Regions from separate parts of the Salimicrobium salexigens genome, predicted to be linked through region 2. Evidence: predicted binding sites of a transcription regulator. Region 2 holds the regulator's gene; the other holds the start of a gene.
The links. Region 2 encodes CtsR, which represses protease genes until heat stress. Its sites were predicted from a motif close to ATGGTCAATAAAGGTCAAACA; they were not measured.
Positions count from the first base shown of each region.

Region 1: the regulator CtsR is predicted to act here: its motif matches at 7,180-7,200, upstream of clpP (ATP-dependent Clp endopeptidase proteolytic subunit ClpP).

Region 1 covers NZ_FTOK01000004.1:139,369-150,650, reverse strand. Annotated here, with positions in the region: gene eno (phosphopyruvate hydratase) at 1-427, opposite strand, end outside; gene gpmI (2,3-bisphosphoglycerate-independent phosphoglycerate mutase) at 459-1,997, opposite strand; gene tpiA (triose-phosphate isomerase) at 1,990-2,751, opposite strand; gene BW931_RS06340 (phosphoglycerate kinase) at 2,770-3,951, opposite strand; gene gap (type I glyceraldehyde-3-phosphate dehydrogenase) at 4,087-5,094, opposite strand; gene BW931_RS06330 (sugar-binding transcriptional regulator) at 5,130-6,158, opposite strand; gene BW931_RS06325 (glutaredoxin family protein) at 6,290-6,529, opposite strand; gene BW931_RS06320 (hypothetical protein) at 6,599-6,823, opposite strand; tRNA gene BW931_RS06315 (tRNA-Arg) at 6,996-7,069, opposite strand; gene clpP (ATP-dependent Clp endopeptidase proteolytic subunit ClpP) at 7,259-7,837, shown strand; gene BW931_RS06305 (HPr family phosphocarrier protein) at 8,256-8,510, opposite strand; gene whiA (DNA-binding protein WhiA) at 8,634-9,593, opposite strand; gene BW931_RS06295 (gluconeogenesis factor YvcK family protein) at 9,609-10,574, opposite strand; gene rapZ (RNase adapter RapZ) at 10,574-11,282, opposite strand, start outside.
Region 2 covers NZ_FTOK01000011.1:49,628-60,909, forward strand. Annotated here, with positions in the region: T-box leader at 1-207, opposite strand, end outside; gene gltX (glutamate--tRNA ligase) at 209-1,675, opposite strand; gene ispF (2-C-methyl-D-erythritol 2,4-cyclodiphosphate synthase) at 1,729-2,214, opposite strand; gene ispD (2-C-methyl-D-erythritol 4-phosphate cytidylyltransferase) at 2,232-2,909, opposite strand; gene BW931_RS11855 (PIN/TRAM domain-containing protein) at 2,995-4,101, opposite strand; gene radA (DNA repair protein RadA) at 4,184-5,554, opposite strand; gene clpC (ATP-dependent protease ATP-binding subunit ClpC) at 5,771-8,236, opposite strand; gene BW931_RS11870 (protein-arginine kinase McsB) at 8,255-9,325, opposite strand; gene BW931_RS11875 (protein-arginine kinase activator protein McsA) at 9,325-9,879, opposite strand; gene BW931_RS11880 (CtsR family transcriptional regulator) at 9,898-10,359, opposite strand; gene BW931_RS11885 (MgtC/SapB family protein) at 10,541-11,242, opposite strand.

The DNA.
Region 1 (11,282 bases), on a different contig from region 2:
GAAGCGTGTGAGCGAAGAATCCGCCGAGATACTTGTACAACGGCAGTTCGGAATACTCTGCGCCTGCCCGGGCGACTGCCATGGAAACACCTAGGATGGCGTTTGCACCCAGATTCCCTTTGTTGTCGGATCCGTCGAATTCTCTCATAAGGTTATCGATGATAACCTGCTGGGTTACGTCGATGCCGAGCAGCTTCGGAGCTATCTTTTCGTTTACGTTTTCAACGGCGTTCTGAACGCCTTTGCCGAGGTAACGGTTTTTATCGCCGTCACGTAGTTCTACTGCTTCATATTCTCCGGTGGAAGCGCCACTTGGAACAAGAGCTGTGCCGAACGCTCCGGATTCCGTGTACACTTCCACTTCCACTGTCGGGTTCCCGCGGGAATCCAGTACTTCGCGTGCATAAACATCAGTAATATATGGCATGAAAATCTCTCCTTCAGTCATTGTAGTTTAGTTATTTCTTAATGATCGAGTTTCCGGTCATATCTTCCGGTTTTTCGACATTCAGCAGATCGAGAAGAGTCGGGGCAAGGTCGCCGAGAATTCCGTCTTCTGTAAGCTCTGCTCCTTCTTTCGTTACGATGACCGGTACCGGGTTTTTCGTATGGGCGGTCATCGGGTCCCCTTCGGTCGTCGTCACTTCATCAGAGTTCCCGTGATCGGCAGTGATGATGGCCGATCCGCCTTTATCGATGATTTTATCGACAATTTTACCGAGACACTCGTCCACCGCTTCTATCGCTTTCACCGTCGGTTCGAGCTTACCGGAGTGACCGACCATGTCCGGGTTGGCGAAGTTAAGAATGATTGCATTGTGTTTCTCTTCATCCAGGTCCTTAAGCAACGCGTCCGTCACTTCATAGGCGCTCATTTCCGGTTTCATGTCGTACGTCGCTACGTCCGGGGAATTGATGAGAATACGGTCTTCCCCTTCGAATTCCTCTTCACGGCCGCCGCTCATAAAGAACGTGACGTGGGGGTATTTTTCCGTTTCGGCGATGCGCAGCTGAGTCATATTATTGTTCGCCAGAACCTCACCGATTGTATTTTTCAACTCATTAGGCGGAAAGATGACTTTATCCGTATCCACCGTTTCGCTGTACTCCGTCATCGAGACGAAATAGATATCTTTCGGTGCATCCCCGCGGTCGAAGTATTCGAAATCATCGTTCGCAAAAGCCTGGGACAGCTGGATCGCACGGTCCGGACGGAAGTTCGCATATACAATGGAATCTTCGCTTTCCACTTGAGCAATCGGCGTACCGTTCTCATCCGTCATTACGATTGGCAGCACGAATTCATCGTGTATATCCTCTTCGTAGGACTTTTCCACTGCTTCGAGGGTATCTGCAGCCTGTTTTCCTTCACCGTGTGCTATTGCGTCATAAGCTTTTTTCACACGGTCCCAGCGTTTATCCCGGTCCATTGCATAATAACGACCTGAAACTGTAGCTATCTTTCCTGTTCCAAGCTCTTTCAGCTTATCTTCCGTGTCCTTCAGATACTGTTTAGCGGATTGCGGACCTACATCGCGGCCGTCCAGAAAAGCGTGCAAATATACATCCTCGAGCCCTTCTTTTGCTGCAAGTTCGATAATAGCTAAAATGTGGCTGTTGTGGCTGTGGATTCCCCCGTCCGAGAGGAGTCCGAAAACGTGCAGCGATTTACCGTTGTCCTTGGCATGACGGACAGCTCCGAGAAGTGTTTCATTCTCAAAAAAGTCTCCTTCCCGTATAGCCATGTTTATACGGGTCAGACTTTGATAGACCACCCGGCCCGCGCCGATGTTCAAGTGTCCCACTTCCGAGTTACCCATCTGTCCTTCCGGAAGACCGACCGCTTCTCCGCAGGCAGTCAGCTGAGAATGAGGGAAGCGGCTCCAGTAACGGTCGAAATTCGGTGTATTCGCCGCCTTTACGGCATTTCCGTATTCTTCATCACGCAGTCCGTAACCATCCAGAATGATCAGTGCTGCTAAAGGCTGTTTACTCATGTTTACCTGCCTCCACAAGTTTCAGGAAGGAGTCGGCTTCAAGACTTGCGCCTCCTACAAGAGCTCCGTCAATATCCGACTGAGAAAGCAGTTCATCCACGTTTGCAGGCTTTACACTTCCTCCGTACTGGATGCGGACTGCTTCTGCAGCTTCGTCACCGGAGAGCTTCCCGACTACTTTACGGATATGGGTGCAAACTTCATTCGCCTGCTCACTCGATGCAGTACGTCCGGTTCCGATGGCCCAGATCGGTTCGTAAGCAATGATCAGCTGTTTCACCTGATCGTCTGTAAGCCCTTCGACAGCTTTAGTAATCTGACTCTCGATATGATTCATCGTCTCATCCGACTCGCGCTGCTCGAGAGACTCCCCTACACATACGATCGGAGTGAGGTCATGGTCGAAAGCCGCATGGACTTTTTTGTTCACCGTTTCATCTGTTTCACCGAAAACGTCACGACGTTCAGAGTGGCCGAGCACGACGTACGTGACACCGAGTTCTTTCAGCATTACCGGACTGACTTCGCCTGTGAATGCACCATTTTCCTCAAAGTACATGTTCTGTGCCCCTATTTCGACATCCGAGTCTTTCGTTTCTTCCACAAGTTTCTGAAGAAAAGGGAACGGGGCACAAACGACGGACTCCACACTCTCCTTCGAAGGTACTTTCCCTTTGACTTCGTTAATGAAAGATTCCGCTTCTGTGTGCGTTTTATTCATTTTCCAGTTTCCTGCGATTACCTGCTTACGCATATTCATCACCTCTTCAGATTATTTATCGTTCAGAACCGTTACTCCCGGAAGTTCTTTCCCTTCCATGAATTCAAGAGAAGCGCCTCCGCCTGTGGACACGTGATCCATATCACTGGCATAGCCGAACGTTTCGACTGCCGCTGCGGAATCTCCGCCGCCGATCACTGTATATCCTTCTGTGCCGGCAAGGGCTTCTGCAACAGCTTTTGTACCGCCGGCGAACGTATCCATTTCAAAAACGCCCATCGGCCCGTTCCAGATAATGAGTTTCGAATCCTTGACGAGACCTGCATAGTTTTCCCGGGTTTTCGGCCCGATATCGAGAGCTTCCCAATCTTCCGGAATTTCTTCGATACTTACTTCTTTCGTATTCGCATCCTCACTGAAATCATCCGCAACGATGACGTCTTCAGGCATAACGAAATTCACATTATTCTCTTTCGCTTTCTCCATGTACTGTTTGGCAAGATCGATTTTATCTTCCTCGAGAAGCGACTTGCCGACTTCATACCCCTGTGCCTTCACGAACGTGTAGGCGAGTCCGCCTCCGATGATTAGGTTATCGACTTTGTCGAGAAGATTATCGATGACACCGATCTTATCTTTAACTTTAGCACCACCGATAATAGCTGTAAACGGACGTTCCGGGTCAGCGAGGGCATTCCCGAGCACTTCCAGTTCCTTCTGCATGAGGAAACCGGCTACTGCCGGGATGTACTCGGCCACCCCTGCTGTCGACGCATGGGCACGGTGAGCCGCTCCGAAAGCATCATTGACGTAAAGGTCAGCCATGTCGGCGAAATGCCTGGCAAGTTCCGGGTCGTTCTTCTCCTCCCCGGGGTCAAACCGCACGTTCTCAAGCAGAAGGACTTTTCCACGCTCCATTTCGGAAATCGCTTTTGTCACTTCCTGACCGTACACTTCATCCGACTTCAGTACTTCCGCACCAAGCAGATCACTGAGACGCTCCGCTACCGGATCCAGCCTCAACTCATCATGGGCTTCTCCTTTTGGACGCCCCAGATGGCTTGCCAGAATAACTTTCGCACCGTTGCCCGTGAGATGCTGGATTGTCGGCAGGGCCGCTTTGATTCTCGTATCATCCGTCACTTCTTTGTCCTTCATGGGCACGTTGAAGTCCACACGGCAGAAAACCGTCTTACCATCCACTTCTATATCGCTGATCGTCTGTTTATTCATCTTCCGAGAACCTCCTTTGATCTGTCTGGTATGTATATTTCCACTAAAGATATCAGTGGAAACACATTAATTTTTTCTTCAGCAAATGAAGAAAAGGAGGAGGATACAGGACCTCCTCCTTTTAGTGATTCAAGCTTAGATTCCTTGTTTTTTAAGGTAAGCAGCAAGGTCCACACAACGGCTGGAATAACCGAACTCGTTGTCGTACCAGGATACGACTTTCACCATATTACCTTCAAGGCTCAATGTGGAAAGGGCATCGATTACAGAAGAGTTCGTGTTACCGTTATAGTCGGAAGATACAAGCGGCTCTTCACTGTAACCCATAATTCCTTTAAGTTCGCCTTCAGCAGCTTCTTTCAGTGCACTGTTCACTTCGTCTACAGTAACGTCTTTGTCAAGTTCCGCCACGAAGTCAACGATGGATACGTTTTGTGTCGGAACGCGCATAGCCATACCGCTCAGCTTGCCTTCAAGTTCAGGAAGAACTTTTGTAACAGCCTGAGCTGCACCTGTAGTTGTAGGAATGATATTCTGAGCTGCGGCACGGGCACGACGATAGTCTTTGTGCGGCAGGTCAAGGATCTGCTGATCGTTCGTGTAAGAGTGAACTGTAGTCATCATACCGCGCTTAACTCCGAATTTGTCATGGAGTACTTTCGCATATGGGGCCAGGCAGTTCGTAGTGCAGGATGCATTGGAAATAACATGGTGGCTGTCCTGATCATAGTCACCTTCGTTGACACCCATAACTACTGTAAGGTCTTCACCTTTGGCAGGTGCGGAGATGATTACTTTTTTAGCTCCTGCATCGATGTGTTTCTTGGCATCATCACGTTGTGTGAAGCGACCTGTCGATTCGATGACCACTTCTACGCCGAGGTCGTCCCAACCGAGCTGAGCCGGATCTTTTTCGGATTTTACGATGATTTCTTTACCGCCTACTACGAGGTTCTCACCGTTGACTTCAACTTCTTCTTCAAGCGTACCGTGAACGGTATCATACTGAAGAAGGTGAGCCAGCATATTCGCATCTGTAAGGTCGTTTACAGCTACTACTTCCACTTCATCGTTTTTCAGTGCAGCACGGAATACGTTACGTCCGATACGTCCAAAACCGTTAATACCAACTTTTACTGTCATGCTGAATTCCTCCTTAGAATATTACATTTGATTATTTAAAGGGATGTATCCCTCATCAACTCTTTCGCGGCGCCTTCGTCGGTGATGAGAACGCTGCTCTTGCCGGGCTGGAAGTAAGAAGAGATGGCATCCGCTTTGGAACTGCCGCCTGCGACGGCAATCACCTCTCTGTCTCCTTCCAGGTCCTCGAGCTGAAGACCCACCGTTCTCACCTTATGCACTACTTCACCCGACTGGCTGAAGTAGTACCCGAACGCTTCCCCTACCGCCTGCCTTTCTTTAATTACGGCAAGCTGGTCATCGGGTGTCTTTCTCCGATTAGCCATCGTAAGTGCATCTCCGAGACCGTGGATGACGATGTCGGAAGAGCGGATGATACCGAGGACATCCTTGACGGAAGGTTCCTCGATAATGTTCTGATACGATTCTTCACTGATCGGATCCGGCACATAAAGCAGACGGTAGTTCCCCATCGCTTTTTTGGCCATTTCCACACAAATCGTATTCGCCTGATGTTCCACCCGTTCTCCGAGGCCTCCCCGCGCCGGAACGAAGAGCCAGTCTTCCATCCCGGCCGAAGGGGTCATTCTCGAAGCCACGGAGGCCATCGTCGTCCCCCCGGTCACTGCAAGCGTCTGACCGGGTCCCGAAATAGACTGCAGGTACGTGACGCACGCTTTTCCCATTTCCTCTTTCACCCACTCGGACTCGTCGCTGTCGCCGGGTACGACGATGACAGACTCCAGTTTTAGCTTTTCCCTTAAACGGTCTTCTAAAACCTTCACCCCTGAAACTTCCCTCATGTAAGGGGCCATGTTCTCAAGCAGGGACTTACCTTCCCCGGTAAGCAACAGCCCCCGCGTCGTCACCTCCACCATTCCGCCGTTTTGCAGAAAGGTGACTTCGGAGCGTATGCTGCGCTCCTTGAGATTCAGGTTATCCGCAAGCGTCCTGCGTCCGATCGGTTCCATAAGTGAAACGTAATGGAGAAGCCGATATCTGTTCTGAATAATCTCCAGAACATCCGGATAAAGTTTCTTCTGTAATTCTATCCATTCTTTCATAAACATTGCTCCTTCAGTTTAAAAAGAAGATCGGGGCAATAACGTCCCACTACATCATTTTGTGTCCCGCTAGGAGCAAAAAATATTTCCTTCACAAACTATACTACCAACTGCTGTTGAAAAGTGCAAGTTTAATACTTCTGCAAGCGCTCTCTTACAGCATTTTCGCTCAACTGCGGAAAAATGAGTTCCTCGCCATTCACATGTACGACCGGAATCTGGAGGGCGTACTTTTCATGAAGATCATCGTCCTCCTCTATATCCTTTTCCCGAAATTCAAAAGAATAATCATAAGCGAGCAGATCTATCCAGACTTTCACTTCTTCGCAAAGCGGACAGTTATTTCTTGAAAACAGAGTGATTTCGTTCATCTCCATCCCACCTTCACTTCCTCTTCATTTTACCACTGATGGAAAAGTTTTTCACTTAAAAAGAAGCAGCTAGGAAGCATGCTTCTTTCCATCGTAATAACCGCTGTCTATTTTTCTTTCTTTCGATTGAAGGAACGTGATCAGTTCTTTTTCCACCGTCCATCTGGGAGCCCGTTCTATCAGTTCATGATTAAAAGAAATTCTGCTCTGTGTCTTCATATCGAACAGATGAATTCTCCGGCTCTCCATCAACTGTTCCGTCCATAAAATCGTAAAGCGGATAACTTTTGCCATAGCAGTACCTCCCTGGTCCAAAGCGATTCAGCCGGATGCCTGCACGACTTTTAAGTCGAACAGTTCCGGCTGTCTGACCTTTTCTGAATGAAGAACACCAATGATTTCACTGCTTATATTGTAACAAAAAAGCCCTCCAAATGATATTGGAGAGCTTTCCGGTATATACAAGTGCGCCCGAGAGGACTTGAACCCCCGACCTATAGAACCGGAATCTATCGCTCTATCCAGCTGAGCTACGGGCGCATATCGACACAAAAACCATTATAAAGGGTATGTCTTCAGAACGCAAGTCCCCTTTAAATGTTTATTTCATCCGGATTAGGGAAACAATATTCGTGGATATGAAAGTAAATTGTTTGACCTTCATTGACCATAAAGGTATGATGAACATACAAAATCATTCATTGAGAATGTAATGAGGAGGAATACATTATGAATCTAGTACCAACAGTAATTGAACAGACGAACCGCGGGGAACGGGCTTATGATATTTATTCCCGGCTGTTAAAAGACCGGATTATCATGCTCGGCAGTCCGATCGATGATAACGTATCGAACTCGATCGTAGCCCAGCTTCTATTCCTGGCTGCGGACGATCCCGATAAAGACATCTCCCTGTACATCAACTCTCCGGGCGGTTCCATCACTGCCGGTATGGCTATCTTTGATACGATGCAGTTCATTAAACCGGACGTTTCCACTATCTGCACAGGTATGGCAGCTTCCATGGGTGCTTTCCTGCTTAACGCCGGTACGGAAGGCAAGCGCTACGCACTTCCGAACAGTGAAGTGATGATCCACCAGCCACTCGGCGGTACTCAGGGTCAGGCTTCCGACATCGAAATCCATGCCAACAGAATCATCAGAATGAGAGAGAAACTGAACAAGATTCTCTCCGAGCGTACCGGTCAGCCTTATGAAGTTATTCAGCGCGACACGGACCGTGACAACTTCATGGATGCTCACGAAGCAGTGGACTATGGTCTGATCGACAAAGTAATGGAGAACTAATTTCACTATTACGACTCTATATTGAAAAACACTTTAAAAGCGGGCAGTATGGATCTTTTCCATACTGCCCGCTTTTTTTATTTGGTGCACCTCTTTCCTTCCCTCCACGTGCTCCCGAGGGAGGTGAAGGGAAGGATTATCACGTAATCGTGACGTTCAGCACGATTTTTCCCCTCCGAAGGTCACGAAAACCGCTTTTTCCTTCCTTTCGGAGAGAAGGAAGCGGGCTGAAGGGCAGGATAACGAAACTCCCGGTGCCTGAAATCATGACCGGGCAGTACAGACTCTCTTCTCTGAATGCAAAAAACCGGACGTCACGGACCGTCCGGTTTCATGTATGCTATTCAGTTTTGATACAGACTTCTTTTACCTCTGCTCCGGAGACTTTTCTCTGTATGTATATTTTTCAACTGAGCATTTATGCCTCTTTTACAAATTCCTCGAGCTTCGTCATGGCTTCTTCTTCATCATGCCCGTCCGTAACAAGCACTACTTCTTCGTCACCTGCGACAGCCAGACTCATCAGTCCCATTATACTTTTGGCATTTACCCGCTTTTCGTTCTTTTCAATGAAGACGTCCGAGCTGAAACGATTCGCCAGCTGGACGAACTGGGCGGCAGGTCTCGCCTGCAGTCCCGTGGATAATTCGACTTTCACCTTTTTTTCTATCACCGGTCATCCTCCTTCTTATAATCTATTTTGAAAGCGCATACAGTCTGTTCGAAAAAAACGTCCCCGGGGAAAGGGTGACGTTTCCAGTGGTTCTCATTATAGCATGAAAACCGTTTTAATACATCAGGTCCTCCCCGAAGTCCCGGAGACTTCCCCTCGTCTTACTTTTTCAGCGAATTCATCGATTTTTTTCAGACGGTGATTGATTCCGGATTTACTGATCTTGCCGCCCGGAACCAGTTCACCGAGTTCCTTCAGCGAGACGTCCTGATGCTCGAGACGCACCCGGGCCAGATCTCTCAGCTTCGGCGGCATCGCGTCGAGACCTACTGTTTTATTGATGAAACGGATGTTTTCCACCTGACGGAAGGCAGCTCCGATCGTTTTGTTGAGGTTGGCCGTTTCACAATTGACGAGACGGTTCACCGAGTTTCTCATATCACGGACAATTCTTACGTCTTCAAACTTGAAAAGCGCCTGGTGAGCGCCAATATTACTGATAAATTCGGTGATTTTCTCCGCTTCCTTCAAATAAGTGATGAAACCGTTTCTCCTCTCGAGCGTACGGGCGTGAAGGTCGAACGTGTTCATCATTTTGCACAGTTCTTCGTTGTGATACTCATCCGAAGAATTCATTTCCAGATGATAGGAAGACGTTTCAGGGTTATTGACGGACCCTCCGGCAAGGAAAGCCCCGCGCAGATAAGCCCTTTTTCCTTTCGTCGTACCGGAATACTTAGCGGGAATCTTTTTATTGACGGAAAGAGGTCCCTCCAGTATTTCCAGTTCCTTCAGTATTACTTCGGCATTCTCTTTCATCCGGACGATGTAGACGTTGTTTTTCTTCAGACGCATCTTCTTACGTACGAGCAGTTCGGCCGGGTAAGGAAACAGCTGCTTCATGAGCGTATAAATACGGCGGGCGATTGCTGCGTTTTCCGTCTGTACGTCCAGCAGATACTGTTTGTTTCTGAGCGAAAAAGTGCCGTTCATCCTTACAAGGGCTGCGAGTTCCGCTTCATTGGCTTCGAGGTCTTCTTTCATATTCGTAAGTTCTTTCTTTATTTCAGAGGCGAAGGACATCGTCATCCCTCCTTTCTAAACGCTGCGGTCGTTTATCATGTTGTACAGCAATTTGGACAGCTTCTCAGGGTCGTGACGGATCACCTGTTTTGTTCTGTCAATGATGTCTTCTTCGATAATCCTTATATTCATCGATCGCAGGCGGTCGAGGTCGTAGCTGACCGGCTGTGCGTTCTCTTTTGCGTAAAGTTCACGCATCTCGGAGCGGATAGGCTTATTGTGCACAATGATGGAATCCACCACGTCATCCCCGATGTGATCATGGATCGCCTGCAGATGATCGGCGGCTGTGTAGTGGGAAGTCTCCCCTTCCTGGGTCATTACGTTACACACATACGTTACAGTCGCTTTTGTTTCGCGGAGCGCCTCTTTCACTTCGGGGATGATCAGATTCGGGAGTATACTTGTGTAAAGGCTTCCCGGCGAAATGACGATCAGTTCGGAATCCATGATAGCATCAATGGCTTCCGGCAGAGGTTCGGCCGGCGTCGGGCTCAGGAACAGATGTTTGATCCGCTTGTTCGCCTCCGGTATCTTCGATTCACCGGAAACGATCGTCCCATCATCCATCTCGGCATGGAGATTCATCGAGTATTTGGATACAGGATAAATATCCCCTTTTACGTTAAGGACGCGGGAGAGCTGCTTGATCCCATCATAAAAATCACCCGTCATATTTGTCAGTGCAACGAGAAGAAGGTTCCCCATCGAATGGCCGGACAGGCCGTTCCCATCCGGAAACCTGTGTTGGAAAAGATCGAGCAGAATCGGCTCCGCTTCCGATAAAGCGGCAATTACGTTCCTGATGTCCCCCGGAGCAGGGATTTCCATCTCCGAGCGTATCTTTCCGGAGCTTCCACCATCATCAGCGATTGTCACCAGAGCAGACAGAGAAATAGGCTGCTTTTTCAGGCCTCTGAGAAGAACGGGCATCCCCGTTCCTCCCCCGACGACGAGCACTTTGTTCTCCGGCTGTCCCATCAGGAAAGTTCCCTTCTCTTTTCGATGTCCCTGTGCGTCACTTTCGTGAGGAAATCCTCCGCGAAATGCTGAGCCAGAAATTCGGCAATCGCTACAGAACGGTGCTGACCTCCCGTACATCCGATCGCCACTACAATCTGGGACTTCCCTTCTTTACGATAGCGGGGAAGCATGAAAGCCAGCAGATCCTTCAGTTTATCGAGGAACTGTTTCGTTTCGGCCCATTTAAAAACGTACTGGACCACTTCGTCGTCAAGGCCGGTCTTCGGCCGCATCGTCTCCATATAATGGGGGTTGGGAAGGAAACGCACGTCGAACATAAGATCCGCATCAATCGGCACACCGTGTTTAAAACCGAAAGACACCATCTGCACAGAGAATACCTGCTGCTCTTTCTCTTTAAATGTCTGAAGTATATCTTCGCGCAGCGCCTTCGGTTTCAGATCCGTGGTATTGAATATAGTCTGCGCTCTTCCCCTCAGCTCATCAAGCATTTCCCTTTCTTTCTTTATGCCTTCGAGCGGCAGCCCCTTCGGTTCGAGCGGATGGCTTCTTCTCGTTTCTTTATAACGGGACACCAGTTCCTGATCTTCGGCATCAAGGAAAAGTATATGATCCTCGACCCACTCTTCCTGGCTCAGAGCATCAAGCGACTCGATCAGTGAGTCGAAAAATTCCCTTCCGCGAAGATCCATTACGAGAGCGACG
Region 2 (11,282 bases):
TTCCGCGTGGTTCCACTCTGTTTGGAAGAACAGTCTGACTGTTCCTCCCTCTCACTTCTATAACGGGAAGGTGCCGCTTCGTCTACTGCAGGTTCGACGGAAGACTCAGGGGTGCATTTCGGGACATTCTCTTAAAACCGTTCTCAGCTGTACCGGTTCTCTCTGGGTAAGAGATATGTCCCTACTTCTCCCCGTCAGGGTTTTTTCTTTATTTCAATTCGTCCAGTGCTTTTTCAAGTCTTGCTGTCACTGTATCATACCCGAGGAGATAAATCGCGTTCGGAAGCTCGGGACCGTGGGTCTGCCCGGTAGTGGCTACCCGGATCGGCATGAACAGTTTCTTGCCTTTGTGACCTGTTTCCTTCTGAACTGCTTTCATCTGCGGCTTAATATTTTCCGGAGTGAATTCCTCAAGCTGTTCGAGGTTACGTTTGAACGCCTCCAGCACTTCCGGAACCTGCTCGCCGCGGAGAACTTCCATCGCTTCTTCATCATAATCGATCGTTTCCCGGAAAAACAGTTCGGTCAGCTCGGTGATTTCCGCTCCGTAATTCAACTGAGGCTGATACAGACTGATCAGTTCCTCCGTCCATTTCTGATCCTCCGCAGACCGGTCCGTCGAAACCTTCCCGTCTTTTTCAAGATGAGGGATCGTAAGCTCCAGTATTTCTTCAAACGAGAGGTTCTTAATGTACTGGTTGTTCATCCACTTGAGTTTCGCCGGGTCGAATACTGCCGGAGAAGTGGAGAGACGGTCTTCATCAAAGATCTCGATCAGTTTTTCAGGAGAGAATATTTCCTCTTCTCCTACCGGGGACCAGCCGAGAAGTGTAATAAAGTTGAACAGGGCGTCCGGCAGATAGCCGCGTTCGTAGTACTGGCTGATGAACTGAAGAATATGCTGATCACGCTTACTGAGCTTTTTCCTTTCTTCGTTCAGAATCAGGGTCATGTGACCGAACTGAGGCGGGGTCCAGCCGAAAGCCTCATATACCATCATCTGTTTCGGTGTGTTGGAAATGTGCTCTTCTCCGCGCAGCACGTGAGAGATTTTCATCAGGTAGTCGTCGATGGCTACGGCAAAGTTGTACGTAGGTGTGCCATTTTTCTTAACGATTACCCAGTCACCGAAATCGCTGGAATCAAAAGAAATGTCGCCACGCACAATATCAGTGAACGTATACGTTTTATCTTTCGGAACGCGTAGACGGATACTCGGCTCCCTGCCCTCGGCTTCGAACTGTTCCCGTTCTTCCTGAGTAAGGTTGCTGTGAGCTCCCGAATATTTAGGGACTTCGCCCCGGGCTCTCTGCGCTTCCCTTTCTTCCTCGAGTTCTTCCGCGGTAACGTAACACTTGTAGGCGAGATCTTTCTCCAGAAGTTCATCCACGTACTGCTGATAGATGTGAAGACGCTGCATCTGGTGGTACGGCCCGTACTCTCCACCGTGACCGGCACCTTCATCCCACTCGATTCCGAGCCATTTCAGGAAATCGAGCTGACTCTGTTCTCCACCTTCCACGTTTCTTTTTGCATCGGTATCTTCGATTCTTATAACGAAAGTCCCGTCGTTATGTTTGGCATACAAATAGTTGAATAGAGCAGTCCGCGCGTTCCCGATGTGCAGGTATCCGGTCGGGCTCGGTGCGTACCTTACTCTCACCTCTTTAGTCATACTGCTTTTCCCTCCTGTTTCTCCGTTCGTCTTTTTATCATTTTATCATTTTTTTACGTAGATTGCTGACTATTTTGCAACAGTACGGCTGCCTGCGAGGCGATTCCTTCCTTCCGGCCCGGAAAGCCCAGCTTTTCGGTTGTTGTCGCTTTTACATTGACCTGGGAGATCTCCACTTTCAAAAGACCGGCAATCGTCTTTCTTATGTCATCGATGTAAGGGGCCATCTTCGGTGCCTGGGCGATAATCGTCGCATCCAGATTACCGAGAGTGTAGCCTTCTTTTTCCGCTATTTTCCATACATTCTGCAGCAATACCCGCGAGTCGGCATCTTTGAACGCCGGGTCCGTGTCCGGAAAATGTTTCCCGATGTCGCCCTTGCCGAGCGCTCCGAGGATGGCATCTGATACAGCATGAAGCAGTACGTCGGCATCCGAATGACCGATAAGTCCCTGTTCGTGCGGAATTTCCACCCCGCCGATAATACATTTTCTTCCCTCGGCCAGCTGATGTACATCGAATCCTTGACCAATTCTCATTTGATAAATTGCCTCCTTCATCCCTTTTCTACATACGACGTCGCTTTTTGCAGATCTTCGGGAGTCGTTATTTTAATGTTGTCGTAACTTCCCCGTACGATGGAGACGTCATAGTCGAAGCTTTCTGCGAGCGCCGCATCATCAGTGGCATAAAACCCTCTGGCCCGGGCCTTTTCGTGAGCTTCCTTAATCAATTCGTACGGAAAACCCTGAGGTGTCTGCGCTGCCCATAAATCATCCCGGTTCAGCGTCTGCAATTTTCCGTCTTTCCATTGTTTAACCGTATCCGTTACCGGAACAGCCAGTAGAGCTGCCCCGTCTTTTTCAATCTTCTCCACGAGATGACGGATGCTGCTTTCCTTAACAAAAGGCCTGGCACCGTCGTGAATGAGGACCGGTAATTCCCGGTCGGAGACGGCTTTCAAACCTTCATAAACGCTATCCTGCCGTTCCTCTCCGCCGTGGATGAGGCTAATCTTCGGAAACTGATACGTCTCTATCAACTCCTGCATATCCGCTTCATCCGCCTCGTTCGTCACCAGAACTATTTCCCTGCACGTTACGTCCTGGGTGAAGACTTTCAGCGTGTGTACGATTAACGGGTCGTCCCCGATCATGAGAAACTGTTTGTTCTTTCCCGCTCTCATCCGTTTTCCCTGTCCTGCTGCAACGATTACTGCTGTATAATGTGTCATGTCCATCCTCCGGGTGTCGATTCCAAAATAAAAGCGATAACCCGATGTTATCACTTTTATAATCTCTTATTCGTTTATACCTTTTTTACAGCGCTTTTTCAAGGGATTTAGGTTTTGCGAAAATCATCCGGCCGGCTGAAGTCTGAAGGACGCTCGTAACGATTACATCAATCGTATCGCCGATAAAACTTTTCCCTTCCTCGACGACGATCATCGTTCCGTCATCCAGATACGCAACTCCCTGATTCTGCTCTTTACCGTCTTTGATGACGTGCACCTTCATTTCTTCTCCCGGAAGCACTACCGGTTTCACAGCATTCGCCAGGTCATTGATGTTGAGTACCTGCACACCCTGGAATTCGCATACTTTATTCAGGTTAAAATCATTGGTGACGACGATACCGTCTATGACTTTAGCCAGTTTGACCAGTTTACTGTCGACTTCCTGAATTTCCTCGAAGTCCCCTTCATACATTTCAACGTTCACAGGAACGTCCCGCTGCAGACGATTCAGGATATCGAGACCCCGTCGCCCTCTGTTCCGTTTTAGTCCGTCGGAAGAATCTGCAATATGCTGAAGTTCTTCCAGGACGAAGTGGGGAATGACCAGCGTCCCCTCCAGAAAATTGGATTCACAAATATCGGCTATTCTCCCGTCGATAATCACACTCGTATCGAGGATTTTTTTCCGGGGCACCTGTTCGTTTTTCTCCGTAGATGCCGCTTCTTCTTTCTTCCTGCTTTCCGACGTATTTTCTTTTCTCGCAATCGTCAAAAGGTTGAGAAATTCGTCCTTCCTCTTGTACCCGATCTGAAACCCGTAGTATCCGAGAAGAAGAGTTATGAAAATCGGAAGCAGCTGGCTGATGATCTTTATTTCAATATCAATAAGCATCGTATTGATTAAATACGCTACGAATAACCCGAAAATGAGCCCCAGACTTCCGAATAACAACTCGCCCACCGGTGCCCTGACCAGCGCATCCTCTGTCCATTTAAGAAATTTTACAATCGGGGAAACTAACCAGAACGTTAATAAGAATAGAATTAATGCACCTGCTACTGCACCTAATATCTGCTGAAGCCAAGGTTCAATTTCCCACCCGAAAGCTGTAAATGCTTCCGGCAAATACAAATACCCGATAGTACCTCCCGTAAGAATAAGGGATAACTGTACAACACGTTTTAACATTCTCTTCACCTCCTTTTAAAAAAAGTTCTTCCAAAATACTGCATCTCTCTCGTGTTACGATGTTTCACGTGGAACACAACCCCTACTCCAGGGTTGCGTCCATCGCTTCTTTGATCGTTTCCACACCAATCACTTCTATATTATCCGGTACAGTCCAGCCTTCCAGGTTTCTTGAAGGGATGACTGCCCGGGAAAACCCGAGTTTGGCCGCTTCCTGTACTCTTTGTTCAATACGGGATACGCGCCTGATCTCACCGGTAAGTCCTACTTCCCCGATAAGGATATCCGTTGCTTTCGGCACCTGATCACGAAAACTCGAAGCAATACTCACTGCGACTCCGAGGTCAATCGCCGGCTCATCCAGCTTCACGCCTCCGGCCACTTTCACGTACGCGTCGTAGTTCTGGAGGAGCAGACCTGCTCGTTTTTCCAGTACGGCCATAAGAAGAGGAACTCTGCTGTGATCGAGCCCGGTAGCCATTCTTCTCGGGTTCCCGAAAGCCGTGGGGGAAATGAGAGCCTGAATCTCCACGAGCACAGGTCTTGTTCCCTCCATCGATGCAACTACCGTTGACCCGGCCGTACCTTTGGATCGTTCTTCGAGAAATATCTCCGAAGGGTTTAATACTTCTTCGAGACCCGATTCCTTCATTTCGAAGATCCCCATTTCATGCGTGCCGCCGAAGCGGTTCTTCACGCTTCTGACGATCCGGAAAGTGTTGTGCTGCTCCCCTTCAAAATAAAGGACGGCATCAACCATATGTTCGAGCAGACGGGGGCCGGCGATGGATCCTTCTTTTGTTACGTGCCCGACGATGAACACGGGGATACCTTTTGTTTTGGCGATTCTCATCAGTTCACTCGTACATTCACGAACCTGGGACACGCTTCCCGGCGCGGAAGTGACCTCTTCCTTATATACCGTCTGAATAGAGTCGACCACCAGAAATTTCGGCTGCACCGTCTCTATATGAGCGACGATATGCTCGAGGTTCGTTTCTGCGAGAATGTACAACTGATCCGATGTAACGTTTAAACGGTCTGCACGAAGCTTCGTCTGCTTCGTCGATTCTTCACCGGAAATGTACAGGACGGGAAGGTTCTTGTCCGCTAACTGAGAGGAGACCTGAAGTAAGAGGGTCGATTTTCCAATACCCGGATCACCGCCTATTAAAACCATCGAACCTCCTACAATACCCCCGCCGAGCACCCGGTTAAACTCCGGCATCGCCGTCTCTATCCTCGATTCTTCTTTCAATGCGATAGACGTGATGCGCTCCGGTTTCGATCTGTTATCCTTATCGACCTGAAACGTGTGGCGGTCGTTCTTCCCTGTAATCGCTGTTTCCTCCACGAAAGTATTCCAGCGTCCGCATGCCGGACACTTCCCCATCCATTTAGGAGATTCGTTTCCGCACTCCTGACACACAAATATCGTCTTCTTCTTCGCCACCTTACATCTCTCCTTACTGTATATTATATACGGGATTTCTTATATATAAGTTTCATCCCCGTTTCAATTTCATTAAAAATCACCCCGGCCTTTAAAAAAGAGCCTGCAGAATATAAGTTCGGGGCGCACGGGAGAGAAACATGCAGCCTCTTCCTCTTTGTATAATTATGAGGGAATAAACAAAAAATCGGAAGGCATACGCCTTCCGATTCATACTTAAGCTTCTGAAGTTGCTGTGGATACTACGAATTCATTGTTTTCATCAAGATCGATGACCACTTTCTGTCCTTTGTGGATCGACTCTTTCAACAGTTCCTCGGACAGCAGATCTTCCACGTTCTTCTGCAGTGAACGACGAAGCGGTCTCGCACCATATTCCGGATCGAATCCTTCTTCGGCAATATGGGAGATGGCTTTATCTGAAAGTGTAAAGTCGATTTCCTGCTCCAGCAGACGCGTTCTGAGCTGGTCTGCCATGAGAGTCACAATGTCTTTCATGTGTTTTCTCTCCAGAGCATGGAAAACGATGGTTTCATCGATACGGTTAAGGAACTCAGGACGGAAAGCTTTTTTAAGCTCTTCGGTCACTTTCGATTTCATATCTTTGTGGTCCTGAGTCTGGTCTCCCATGGAAAACCCGACGTATTTATTTTCTTTCAATTCCTGTGCGCCGACGTTCGAAGTCATAATGAGCACAGTGTTACGGAAATCTACGACGCGACCTTTACCGTCCGTCAGACGACCGTCTTCAAGCACCTGAAGCAGTACGTTGAATACATCCGGGTGCGCTTTTTCCACTTCATCCAGCAACACGACGGAGTATGGTTTCTGACGGACTTTTTCTGTTAACTGTCCGCCTTCTTCATAGCCGACATAGCCCGGAGGGGAACCTACGAGACGGGACGTGCTGTGTTTTTCCATATATTCGGACATATCAACACGGATCATCGCGTCCTCTTCACCGAACATGCTTTCAGCGAGAGCGCGGGCCAGTTCTGTTTTACCTACACCTGTCGGACCTAGGAAAATAAAGGAACCGATCGGACGTTTAGGGTCCTTCAATCCCGCACGAGCCCGGCGGATCGCCTTAGCCACGGAATCGACAGCTTCCTCCTGACCGATGACGCGGTTGTGAAGCGTATCTTCGAGGTGAAGAAGCTGTTCGCTTTCTTCTGTAGTCATTTTCTTGACAGGCACCCCGGTCCAGACCGAGACGATGGAAGCTATATCTTCGACAGTCACTTCGGAATCTTCCTGTCCCTGTTTTTCTTTCCATTTTTTCTGCGTTTCTTCCAGCTCTTCGCGTAACTTCTGTTCGTCGTCGCGAAGAGAAGCAGCTTTTTCAAATTCCTGACTCTGTACAGCCGCATCTTTTTCTTTACGGACTTCTTCGAGTTTCTGCTCCAGTTCTTTCAGGTTAGGTGGAGCCGTATATGAACGGAGGCGTACTTTGGAAGCTGCTTCATCTATGAGATCGATAGCTTTGTCCGGAAGGAAACGGTCTGTGATATAACGATCGGAGAACCGGACTGCTGATTCGATTGCTTCATCTGTAATCGTTACTCTGTGGTGTGCTTCATAACGGTCCCGCAGACCCTGAAGGATCTGTGTGGATTCTTCCGTCGTAGGTTCATCCACCTGGATAGGCTGGAAACGACGTTCCAGAGCAGCATCTTTTTCGATATACTTCCGGTATTCATCCAGCGTAGTGGCGCCGATACACTGAAGATCCCCACGGGCAAGAGAAGGTTTCAGAATGTTGGAAGCGTCAATCGCCCCTTCTGCACCGCCGGCTCCGATCAGTGTGTGCAATTCGTCAATGAAAAGAATGATATTCCCTGCCTGACGAATCTCTTCCATCACTTTTTTCAAACGGTCTTCAAACTCTCCGCGGTATTTAGTACCGGCGACGACCGTACCCATATCGAGGGTCATGACGCGTTTATCCCTCAGAATCTCAGGTACTTCGTTTTCCACGATCTGCTGGGCGAGTCCTTCTGCAACTGCAGTTTTACCGACACCCGGCTCCCCGACGAGTACAGGGTTGTTTTTCGTACGACGACTCAATACCTGTATGACACGCTGAATTTCTTCACTACGACCGATGACCGGGTCGACGTTTCCTTCTTTGGCAACGGACGTCAAGTCCTGGGCAAGGGAGTCGAGTGTAGGGGTGGTTTGACCGCTGCCCTGAGCAGCTCCACCGCCCTGGTTGCCGCCGCGACGACCCTGGCCGCCGGTCGATTCATTGTTCCCCAGCAGCTGAAGTACCTGTTGGCGGGCTTTATTCAGACTGACACCGAGATTGTTAAGCACTCGTGCAGCCACTCCTTCTCCTTCGCGGATCAGACCGAGAAGAATATGTTCCGTGCCTACGTAAGAGTGCCCCAATTTGCGGGCTTCGTCCATGGAAAGCTCAATCACCTTCTTGGCGCGCGGAGTATAGTGGATCGTCTGGGATTTCTGTTCTCCTGCACCGATCAGGTTCTCCACTTCCGTCTGGATGGTTTCAGCTTCCAGTCCAAGCGCAGTCAGCGCTTTCGCTGCAATACCCTCACCTTCTTTAACGAGACCTAACAGCACGTGTTCCGTACCGATATTACTGTGACCTAGACGCACGGCTTCTTCCTGGGACAATGCAAGTACTTTTTGTGCTCTTTCTGTAAATCTGCCAAACATCATAATTTGTTACCTCCTTCATTAGTTATCATCTTCAAGATTTATTCTTTCCCTGATCAGAGTCGCCCGTTTGATATCCCGGTCTTCGGGGTCCAGGGATTCTCCTGCGTACTGCTGGAGAAATCCGGGCTGGGTCAGTACCATCAGTTCATTTAAGATGGTGCGCGGTATGTCTTTCAGAAAATCCAGATCAATACCGAGACGAAGATCCGACAGACAGCCTGCTGCTTCTTTTGAAGTGATGACCCGGCTGTGTCTGAGCGTACCATAAGAACGATAAATACGATCTTCCAGCTGCACAGGTGAACGATTCATCAGTGTCTGTCTTGCCTTGCGTTCCTGCTCAATGAGCTGCTGCACAACGCTGTGCAGATCTTCCACGATGTCTTCTTCTGATTTACCCAGAGTAATCTGGTTTGAAATCTGAAAAAGATTTCCCACCGCTTCACTGCCTTCACCATATATTCCCCGCACGACGAGACCCAGCTGGTTGATTGCAGGAGTCATACGATTAATCTGTTTAGTGAGGGCGAGCGCGGGCAGGTGCATCATGACAGAGGCCCTCATTCCTGTTCCCACATTTGTCGGGCATGCAGTCAAATATCCGCGCTCTTCGTCAAAGGCGTAATCTATTTTCTCTTCAAGCCAGTCATCCAGCTGAGAGGCCTGTTCCAGAGCTTTATCAAGCTGAAAACCCGGGAAATACAGCTGAATGCGAAGATGATCTTCTTCATTGACCATAATCGACACCTGTTCATTTTCACTGATAATGGTAGCTGCATTTTCTCTGTCTTCAATCAGATGGGGGCTGACCAGATGCTTCTCTACGAGCACCCTTTTTTCTATCGGCTGAAGATCATCCATCTTCACGAGCTGCAGCCCTTCATATTCACGGAAAGAACTATCGGTAAAATGTTCATCCATGAAGGAAAGGACCTCCTCCAGCGGTTCACCTCTTGCTACCGTGGGGAATGGCTGGGAAGAGAAGTTTCTTGCAAGCCGGATGCGACTGCTCAGTACTATATCACTGTCCGGTCCGTCGTGCCGCATCCACGGACTGATAGCCTCATTCATAAATTTCTCAAGAGACATCAGGAATCACCGCCTTTATCCTGGTTCAATTCTTCTTCAAGTGTTCTGATTTCATCTCTTACCTTGGCAGCTTCCTCGAATTCTTCCTGGTTGATAAGCTGATGAAGCTTTTCCCGGTGTTTCTCAATATCTCTGCGAAGATTCAGATCCCCGCCGGCTCGTTTTGGAACTTTGCCGTGGTGAGTCGTATTTCCGCTGTGCACCCGTTTCAGAATCGGATCCAGCCTTTCATTGAACGTCTCATAGCACGTGGCACAGCCGAATTTCCCGGCCTTCGTGAATTCCTGATAGGTCAGACCGCATCCGGAACATTGAAGACTTTCCTTCTGCTGCTGCTGCTTATTCCCCTGAAATAACTTTCCGGCACTTCCGCTGCCTTCCATATGAAAAAGTCCGGACAACAAATCATTCAGAGAGAACTTCTCTTCTTCCTGATTCATGTACCCCTGTTCCTTGGCACAGGAGTCGCACAAATGAACTTCATTTTTTTCACCGTTGATCACTTGGGTCAGATGAACAGTAGCCGGATACTTCTCACAGCGCTGACATTGCATACAAGCACACTCCTTTCTCTACTTATATTTAAGCTTCGATAACATAGCCGTCATTACTCTCGATCGTATTTCATCACGGAACGGTAATGGGAAAGCTAACGTATTTCTATCAATAACGCTCAAAATAAGTTCGGACTCTCTCGTCGTAATCACTTTATTTTCAAGCAGCCGTTCCACGATATCCAGAGCTCTAGACTGGGATACCTGCGGCTGAATGAGCAGTAATACTTCGTCGATGAGGTCGGCTTCATCCAGATGATGAATACGGCGGATGCGAATATATCCGCCACCGCCTCTTTTACTTTCCACTATATACCCTTTTTCCACAGTAAAACGGGTCTTAATCACATAATTGATTTGAGAGGGCACACACTGAAATTTTTCAGCCAGATCACTACGTTTTATTTCGATGACCTGATGCGGGTTATCCTGGATTATATGTTTCAGATATTCTTCGATGACATCGGATATATTCCGCATGGCCCTCCTCCTTCCTTTGACTTTGACTATCTTTGACTATAATTTTATTATACTCAAAATCATGAAGCATTCAACTATTTTGTTTACAATAGAACCTTTCCCTGAACACCCTCCCATTAAAAGCATTTTGTCGGCAAATCATCATATCCTATCTTTACAAAAAAAAGCCGGGAGCAGGCTTTTAGAATCTGTGGATTACTGAAATTTCCCCGTCGAGTTTTCCCAACTCTTCCATTAAGGTTTGATCATCCAGTGTATTTGTTTTTGATAATTTCAAAATCATATAGATATGATCTTCTTTTTTGATTTCCACCTTTTCGATTTCAACTTCAAGATGTTCCAGCAGTGCAAAAATCTCCTTTACACCTTTCTGGTCTGCCACTGTAAGGTGATAAGCACCCTTTGCTACGTGCCTGAGATATTTTTCTTCCAGGTTATTCAACAGGATGAGGCTGAGAAGGACAAGAAAAGTGGCCAGCACCGCAATGTCGTACATGCCTGCTCCGACAATCAGTCCAATCCCCGCAACTGTCCATATAGAAGCGGCTGTCGTCAGGCCACGTATGGTGCTTCCGTTTACGATAATCGTACCTGCTCCAAGAAAGCCGATTCCGCTGATAACATAAGAAGGAATGCGGGCAGGATCAAAGCGGATATTGTCATATTTCTGGATATATTCTTCAAATCCGTATAGGGATAAAAGCATCATAATACACGCTCCGACACCAACAAGTATGTGGGTACGGAATCCGGCAGAGTGCCGTTTCAGTTCTCTTTCAAAACCTATCAGTCCTGAAAGAAACAGTGCAATCACCAGTCTGATCGTAAAAATATCAAAGTCTTCGTCAATAAATCCCGAAAAAAATTCTTTGAATTCTTCCATCCTGCTCCCCGCCTTTCCAGTTTCGACTTCTCTAAATATC